Regions from separate parts of the Paenibacillus sp. S28 genome, predicted to be linked through region 2. Evidence: riboswitches for the same ligand, from Rfam matches in the RefSeq annotation. Region 2 holds a riboswitch; the other holds the start of a gene.
The links. A riboswitch is a leader RNA that binds a small molecule or an ion and turns the genes downstream of it on or off. The one in region 2 is predicted to bind FMN.
Positions count from the first base shown of each region.

Region 1: it holds a riboswitch for FMN, as region 2 does, so the genes downstream of both, IAE55_RS21675 (DMT family transporter) here and ribD (bifunctional diaminohydroxyphosphoribosylaminopyrimidine deaminase/5-amino-6-(5-phosphoribosylamino)uracil reductase RibD) in region 2, are expected to answer to the same signal.

Region 1 is NZ_JACVTM010000009.1:185,646-189,056, forward strand. Features, by position in the region: gene IAE55_RS21670 (ABC transporter substrate-binding protein) at 1-528, opposite strand, end outside; gene IAE55_RS21675 (DMT family transporter) at 976-1,932, opposite strand; FMN riboswitch at 2,060-2,221, opposite strand; gene IAE55_RS21680 (S-layer homology domain-containing protein) at 2,449-3,411, opposite strand, start outside.
Region 2 is NZ_JACVTM010000002.1:578,897-582,307, forward strand. Features, by position in the region: gene lysA (diaminopimelate decarboxylase) at 1-65, shown strand, start outside; gene IAE55_RS07125 (peptidylprolyl isomerase) at 290-721, shown strand; FMN riboswitch at 906-1,078, shown strand; gene ribD (bifunctional diaminohydroxyphosphoribosylaminopyrimidine deaminase/5-amino-6-(5-phosphoribosylamino)uracil reductase RibD) at 1,493-2,602, shown strand; gene IAE55_RS07135 (riboflavin synthase) at 2,706-3,371, shown strand.

The DNA.
Region 1 (3,411 bases), on a different contig from region 2:
GTCGTATTTTTTACCGAGCTGGTAGGTGTACACGACGTCATCGGACGTAAACGGCTGGCCGTCGCTCCATTTGGCGTCCTTATTCAGCTCGATATGCAATGTCATGTCGTCAGTCCACTCGTATTTGGTGCCGAGCAGCGGCTCCAGCTTGCCGTCCAGCTGATTGATCATAAACAGCGTCTCGTAGACCAGCTCCCTCGAGTTACCATAGTTGATCGGGAAGGCCGGATTGCCGCTCAGCAGGTTGAAGTTGGATGGCGGCCCCCATTGAATTCCGTTAATGTAGAGGGTTTCATTTCTCGGCGTTTCTTTGGCGTCTCCGCTCGTTGCCGGCTGGTTCGCCGCGGGCTCGGTCGTCGCGGGCTCCGTTGCTTTTTCTCCCTGATCGGCCGGCTTGTTTTCCCCTTGCGCCGGCGGCGTTGTCGTTCCCGTTGCGGAAGGCGGCTGCACGGTCTGGCAGCCCGCGATCATCACGGTCGCCGCCACGAAAAGGGCCATGAGCGGCTTGGAAGCTATTTTCAGCTTCATGTAAACTCCCCCATTTCCTCCAATTCACATCTACATAAATTGAACTAAAGACAGGGACAGCACTTCGCCTTTAGCTCATTTTATATACATGCAAGCGTGATGCAGATTTCACGTCTTCAGATCGAAAGGTTCGTGCCCCATAGATCCGAAGAAGCCAAACCTCTTCATTCCGAGGAAACCGCATACCCCTTCACGAAAAAGTACGGAGCGGGCTGACGGACTCATGCGGCTAAAACGCGTTCTGCAAGCGCTTTCCGTAAAATGTATGAGGGATCGCTTGGAAATGATGACTGATTTATTTTTTAAATGTGCTGAAAAAAAGTTACTGAAATCCTTCGCACGATTGCCCTTCCCTTCCAAACAAAAAACGGCCCCTGCCACCAGCAGGAACCGCTTTTCAAACCTATATAAAATTGCGTCTTCAAATCCTAAACTGACCTGTAAGCTTTAAGCCGCGCTCCTGCGGGAAATCGCGAACAGCGCCGCCCAGATCAGGATAAATCCGAATGCCTGCGTCAGCGTCACAGCCTGATGAAATACGATCCAGTTGATCAGCACGCTCACCATCGGGAAGCTCAGTTCCGCCAGCGTGGCGACCGATGCTTTCGTCGTCGTCAGCCCTTTATAGTACACCATCAAGCTGAACAGCCCCGGAAGAAGCGCCTGCCCCAGCATGTTGATCGACACCGCAGCCAGCGTTCCCCCATCGGTATGCACCTGCCAAGGATCTCCCTGATTGATGGTAATCCCGATCAGCAAAGGCAGCGCCAGGATGAAACGCAGCGAAGTCACCGTCTCATACTCCATTTTTCCGACCATCAGACGACCCATGACTGTGGAACCGCCCCACAGTGCCGCGGCACCCAGCGAGAACAAGCTGCCGACCTTGACGAAATCATTTACATGCCCAAACGGAAACGTGAAGCCGAAGGTCAGCAAATACGTTCCGGCCAGCGCCACGATGAACAGCCAGGTGAAATGCTTCGGAAGCTTCTCACGCAGCAGCAGTTTGGCCATAAGAATGGCGAAGATCGGCTGCAGCTTCTGCAGCAGAACGACCGCGTTCAAGTTCCCGGAAGACAGACCCTGCGTAAACAGTATGGTTGCAATCGCCGAGCCGCCCCACGACAGGAAGAGCAGCGCGCCGATATGGCGCAGTTTCAGGCCTTTCAACTCGCTCCGATGTTTCCACAGCATTGGTGCGACGAACAGCACCAGCAAAATATGCTCGATGAGCACGATCTGCGTTGCCGTCATATGTTCTTTGAGCAAAATGATTCGGAACAGCGGATCCGCTCCCCACAATGCTGCACCCAGCACGACCAGCCAAAAGCCGGATTTGCTGCGTTCGGCCTTCCCGCTTGCCGCGGGCCGGACCTTGATGTTGCTGCTTACATTTTCCATACTCCAGTTCCCCTATCCCTGAATACGGAGTCAACATTGGAAAACCCCCGAGATCGACATCAATCGACACATCGGGGGTTGATCAAATAAGCTTGCGGAAATGTCAAAATTTCGCACACGCCTATTCTTTGATCTTCTCCCATCCGGACTTTACCGTCGGCCCTGGATTTCCACCAGGTCAGTCGCCGCCTTACTGCTAAGGCTGCGAGTCGCGGGCTTGACGCCGTCTTCACCACAAGAAGAGACGCTCACCGCCGGTCAGGAATTTCACCTTACCCCGAAGATCCATATTCATTTATTTTTATTTTTTCATGCAACTTACATTGTTTTCATCATTATAGCATAAATGTATCCAAAAGTGTTTCAGTTTTTTAATAGCTTTTTATTTCCATGGATTAATAATTTGGATATGGGGCTGGAAAAGGACATTTTTCGGTATATCAGCAGCCATTTAAAATGACAGACATTTGGCATTGATGAGCCTGCAGCAAGCACTGAACGGACTTGCAGCAGCACTTATCGCTGCTCAAGCACCGACAGGATCACGGCCACCGCTTCAGCCCGCGTTGCGTGCGCGTTCGGGGCGAACAGGCTGCCTGCTCTTCCGTGCATGATTCCTTTCTCCACCGCTGATGCGATATACGGCTTGGCCCAGGCCGGAATTTGACTGCGGTCGGCAAAACTCAAACTTCCCGCACCTCCCGGTGTTCCGGTACCGAGCGCCCTGACGGTCATCGCCGCCATTTCGGCCCGGGTAATGAGCCGGCCTGGCCCAAACGTTCCGTCGGCATAACCGTTCATGATGCCGTGCGACACCGCATCCTGGACAGAAGACAGTGCCCAGGCCGGAATTTTCTTCGCATCGGAAAAAGCCAGCGCCTGCGAGCCGGCCGTCTGACCCATGGAGACCGCACGCATCATCATGCTGGCGAACTCCGCCCGGGTCACTTCCTTGCCCGGCTGAAACGTGGCGTCGGGATATCCGCTGACCCATCCCTGCTGGACCGCGTTCAGAATTGGCTGCTCCGCCCAATGGCCGCTGATATCCCGGAAAGTGCCCGGCGTTCCTTCCGCTTTGCCCGGCCGGACCGTGATTTCCGGCTTGACGGACATCTCGGATGAGCGGAGAGCGGAATCCACCAATTTGGCGCTCTCCACGACCACTCGGGACGTAGCCGCCTGCAGCGCCGTAAACTCAATGGCGGCGAGCTGGAGCTTGCCGCTGTCTCCGGCTGTTTTTCCTACTTTGGTGTGGGCCAGACGGATTTCGTTGTTTTTGACAATCGGTTCGACCGAAAAGCCGGATGTCCCCGAGGAAGCGGTGCGGAAAGCCAGCTTCGCCGGGTCAAAGCTGAGCGTCAGCTCATACGCATACAAGTCCTTTAGCTGCTCGCCGGTCACCGTGACCGTCACCTTGGAGCCATTGGTGGTTACCCCCAGTGACAAGGAAGGTGCTTCCGCCGCGGCGGTGTTTGCCGC
Region 2 (3,411 bases):
TTCAGGATATCATCGGCCACGATGTCATTCCTGAGCGGATCGCAAAGCAGGCTGTGCTTAAGTAAGGAGATGCATTAAGGGGACAGGCGCTGTTCGCCAGCGCCTCTGGTAAGTGAATTGGTGCGCAGTATAAAGGATCATCTCTGTATTGGGGAATGCAGAGGGGTCCTTTTGCGCGTTTATAGAACGAGGAGAAATGCGGAATTATTTTGCTTCGCCCGGGATTTCATAGTAAACTAGAAGATGTCTGTTAACACTCAGGAAAGACATGAAAGGAGTCATTGACATAATGGCCAAGCAAGCAAAAATCACTCTTGAAAACGGCGGCGAAGTGCTGCTCGATCTGTTTGAAAAAGACGCTCCGAACACGGTGGCGAACTTTGAAAAATTGGCAAACTCCGGTTTCTACAACGGTCTGGTGTTCCACCGCGTCATTCCGGGATTCGTTGCGCAGGGCGGTTGCCCGAACGGCACCGGTACCGGTGGCCCAGGCTACACAATCAACTGCGAGATCAACCCGAACAAACACGAGCGCGGATCGCTGGCGATGGCACATGCCGGCCGCAACACAGGCGGAAGCCAGTTCTATATCTGCTACCAACCGCAGCCGCATCTCGACGGACAACATACCGTATTCGGCAAAGTGACGAAGGGTATGGAATACGTCGACGCGTTCCAAGGCCGCGACGTGATGAAGACGGTCGAAGTATACGAAGCTTAATCTGCGAGTCGCGCACGATTTATCAGCCGCTTTCCCTGTTTCCAAAAGGGACAAGCGGCTTTTTGTTCAGGGCTGGGAAAAGAGGCGTATTGATTTTTTGCCGAGGCAGTGTTAACATTTCCTAGTATAGATGGGGCTCCCACTAGGCAGCCATTCCATCTGGCAATTGCATATTGATATTGGTTATATCCTTCGGGGCAGGGTGAAATTCCCTACCGGCGGTGATGACGCGGCAGGCAGATCAGTTCTGGCGCCCGTCTCAGTCCGTGACCCGGACGCTTCGTTTGACGCTGAGCGTACGGTGGACCTGGTGCAAATCCGGGACCGACAGTATAGTCTGGATGGGAGAAGGAGAGAAAGCGTGCACTTCAGTTCGGAGTGCAGCTGTCCAATAAGATGTCACGTGTACGTGGTTGTTTTCACATAGTAGAAGGTTGTCCCTGGAGGGATGGCTTCTGTTTGTTGACGACTTTACGCTACCGATGACTTATTTGGCTGATCCTGAATTTTGGGATTCTGCAGCCTTATTGGAGTGTATCAGACTTGTCTCTCACAGCCCCGAGGATGGTTTAAGCCATCCCGGGGCTTTTTGCTTTTTTACAAAGACCTGGGCATCCCCGGAGAGTACCGGTTTGAACAGCGCGGAGCTAAAGATGCACATGGTAAGGTTATTTACCATGGAATTTACAACTTGTGAAGTATCTGCAAAGCGCCCGAAGCCGAGACTTAGCTTTGAGGGGATGTCCCGATTACGAACAAGGGGGGAGATGAATGGACGGCATCATCAACGATGAATTCTATATGGCGCTTGCGCTCGATATGGCGGAGCGGGCACAGGGTCAGACCGGGATCAATCCGGTTGTTGGCTGCGTCGTCGTTAAAGACGGGGCTATGGTTGGGCTTGGCACGCATTTGCAGCGGGGAACCGCCCATGCGGAAGTCCATGCGCTGAATATGGCGGGTGACCGTGCGGAAGGGAGTACGGTCTATGTAACGCTGGAGCCCTGCAGCCATTACGGAAAAACGCCGCCCTGCAGCGAACGCCTTATACGCGAGAAGGTGAAGCGGGTCGTCGTGGCCTGCGAAGATCCCAACCCCCAGGTGGCGGGCAGAGGAATTGAGCTGCTCCGCCGCAGCGGGATTGAGGTGGAAGTTGGGCTGCTCGGTGACAGGTCCCGCCGCTTGAACGAAAAGTTTATCAAGTATATTACGACCGGGCTTCCCTATGTGACGGTCAAGACAGCAAGCACGCTGGACGGGCGCATCGCAGCCGAATCGGGAGACAGTAAATGGATCACGAACGAAGCGGCCCGGGAGCAGGTTCATACGCTCCGCCACCGCCATCAAGGGATTATGGTTGGCGTAAATACAGTGATCGCGGACAATCCGCAGCTGACTACCCGGCTGCAGGGCGCCATCGGTCTGAATCCTGTACGGATCGTCGTCGATTCCTTGCTGCGGATTCCGCTTGAGTCGAAGGTGGTTCAGGATGGAGCTGCGCCGACCGTCATTTTGACGACGGAACGCGCCGATCTGGATAAGGCGGATGCCCTTAAGGAGTTCGGCGTAGAAACGATCCGCTGCGGATCGGGCCCGCAGGTCGATCTTCGCCTGGCGATGCAGGAGCTGGGCAAACGTGAGATCGGCTCGATTCTGGTGGAAGGCGGCGGTCGGCTGAACGGTGCCTTGCTGGAGGCCCGGCTGATCGACCGGATCGTACTCTATTTCGCACCGAAAATCGTTGGAGGCACGGCGGCCCCCGTCAACTTCTCGCTGCGAGGAGCCGACAAGATGGCGGACGCCGTCCGGCTAGAAGACGTAGAGACCGAAGTGCTCGGGGATAACGTCTGCATCAGCGGAAAGCCGGTTTGGCCGGCATGACATGATCCGGAAAAACGATACTTAACTATTTAATGAGCTGCACACGGTTAACGATATGAATCGTATGAAATACTTCTTTACAGGACAGAAAGGAGCGGTTGCGATGTTTACCGGTTTGGTTGAAGAGGTCGGCGTCATGCGGGGCGTCTCCAGCAAAGGGGAAGCGATGATCCTCCATATCGAGGCCTCCCGGATTATGGGCGATCTCAAAATCGGGGACAGCGTCTCGGTCAATGGCGTCTGCCTCACGGCTGTCGAGATTGGAGCCCGTTCGTTCGCGGTGGACGTCATGCCGCAAACGTACCGCCATTCCACTTTGAAATCGCTGGGGGCTGGAAGCCGGGTGAATTTGGAGCGCGCCATGCAGGTGGGCGCCCGCTTCGGCGGACATATCGTGCAGGGACATGCCGACGGGACAGGGACGATCCGGGCGATGGACCGGGATCAGAATGCGGTGTTGATCGAAGTGGAGCCGGAAGATACAGCTCTGCTCCGCTATATCATCCCGCAAGGATCTATTACCCTGGACGGCATCAGCTTGACGGTGGTCAAGACGAGCGCCACAACATTCACCGTTTCCATTATCCCACATACGCTTGCGGAGACGAGTCTGGCAGACAGAAAGCCTGGAAGTGCCCTGAATCTGGAATGCGACATTCTCGGAAAATATGTGGACCATTTGCTTCACTACCGAACAGGGGAAGGGAATGGGCGTCCTGAACCTTCAGGAATCAGCCTGGAGCTGCTAGCACAACACGGATTTGCATGAGGCAGGCAAGAGGACAGACAGGCCAATATGCCCATGCAGG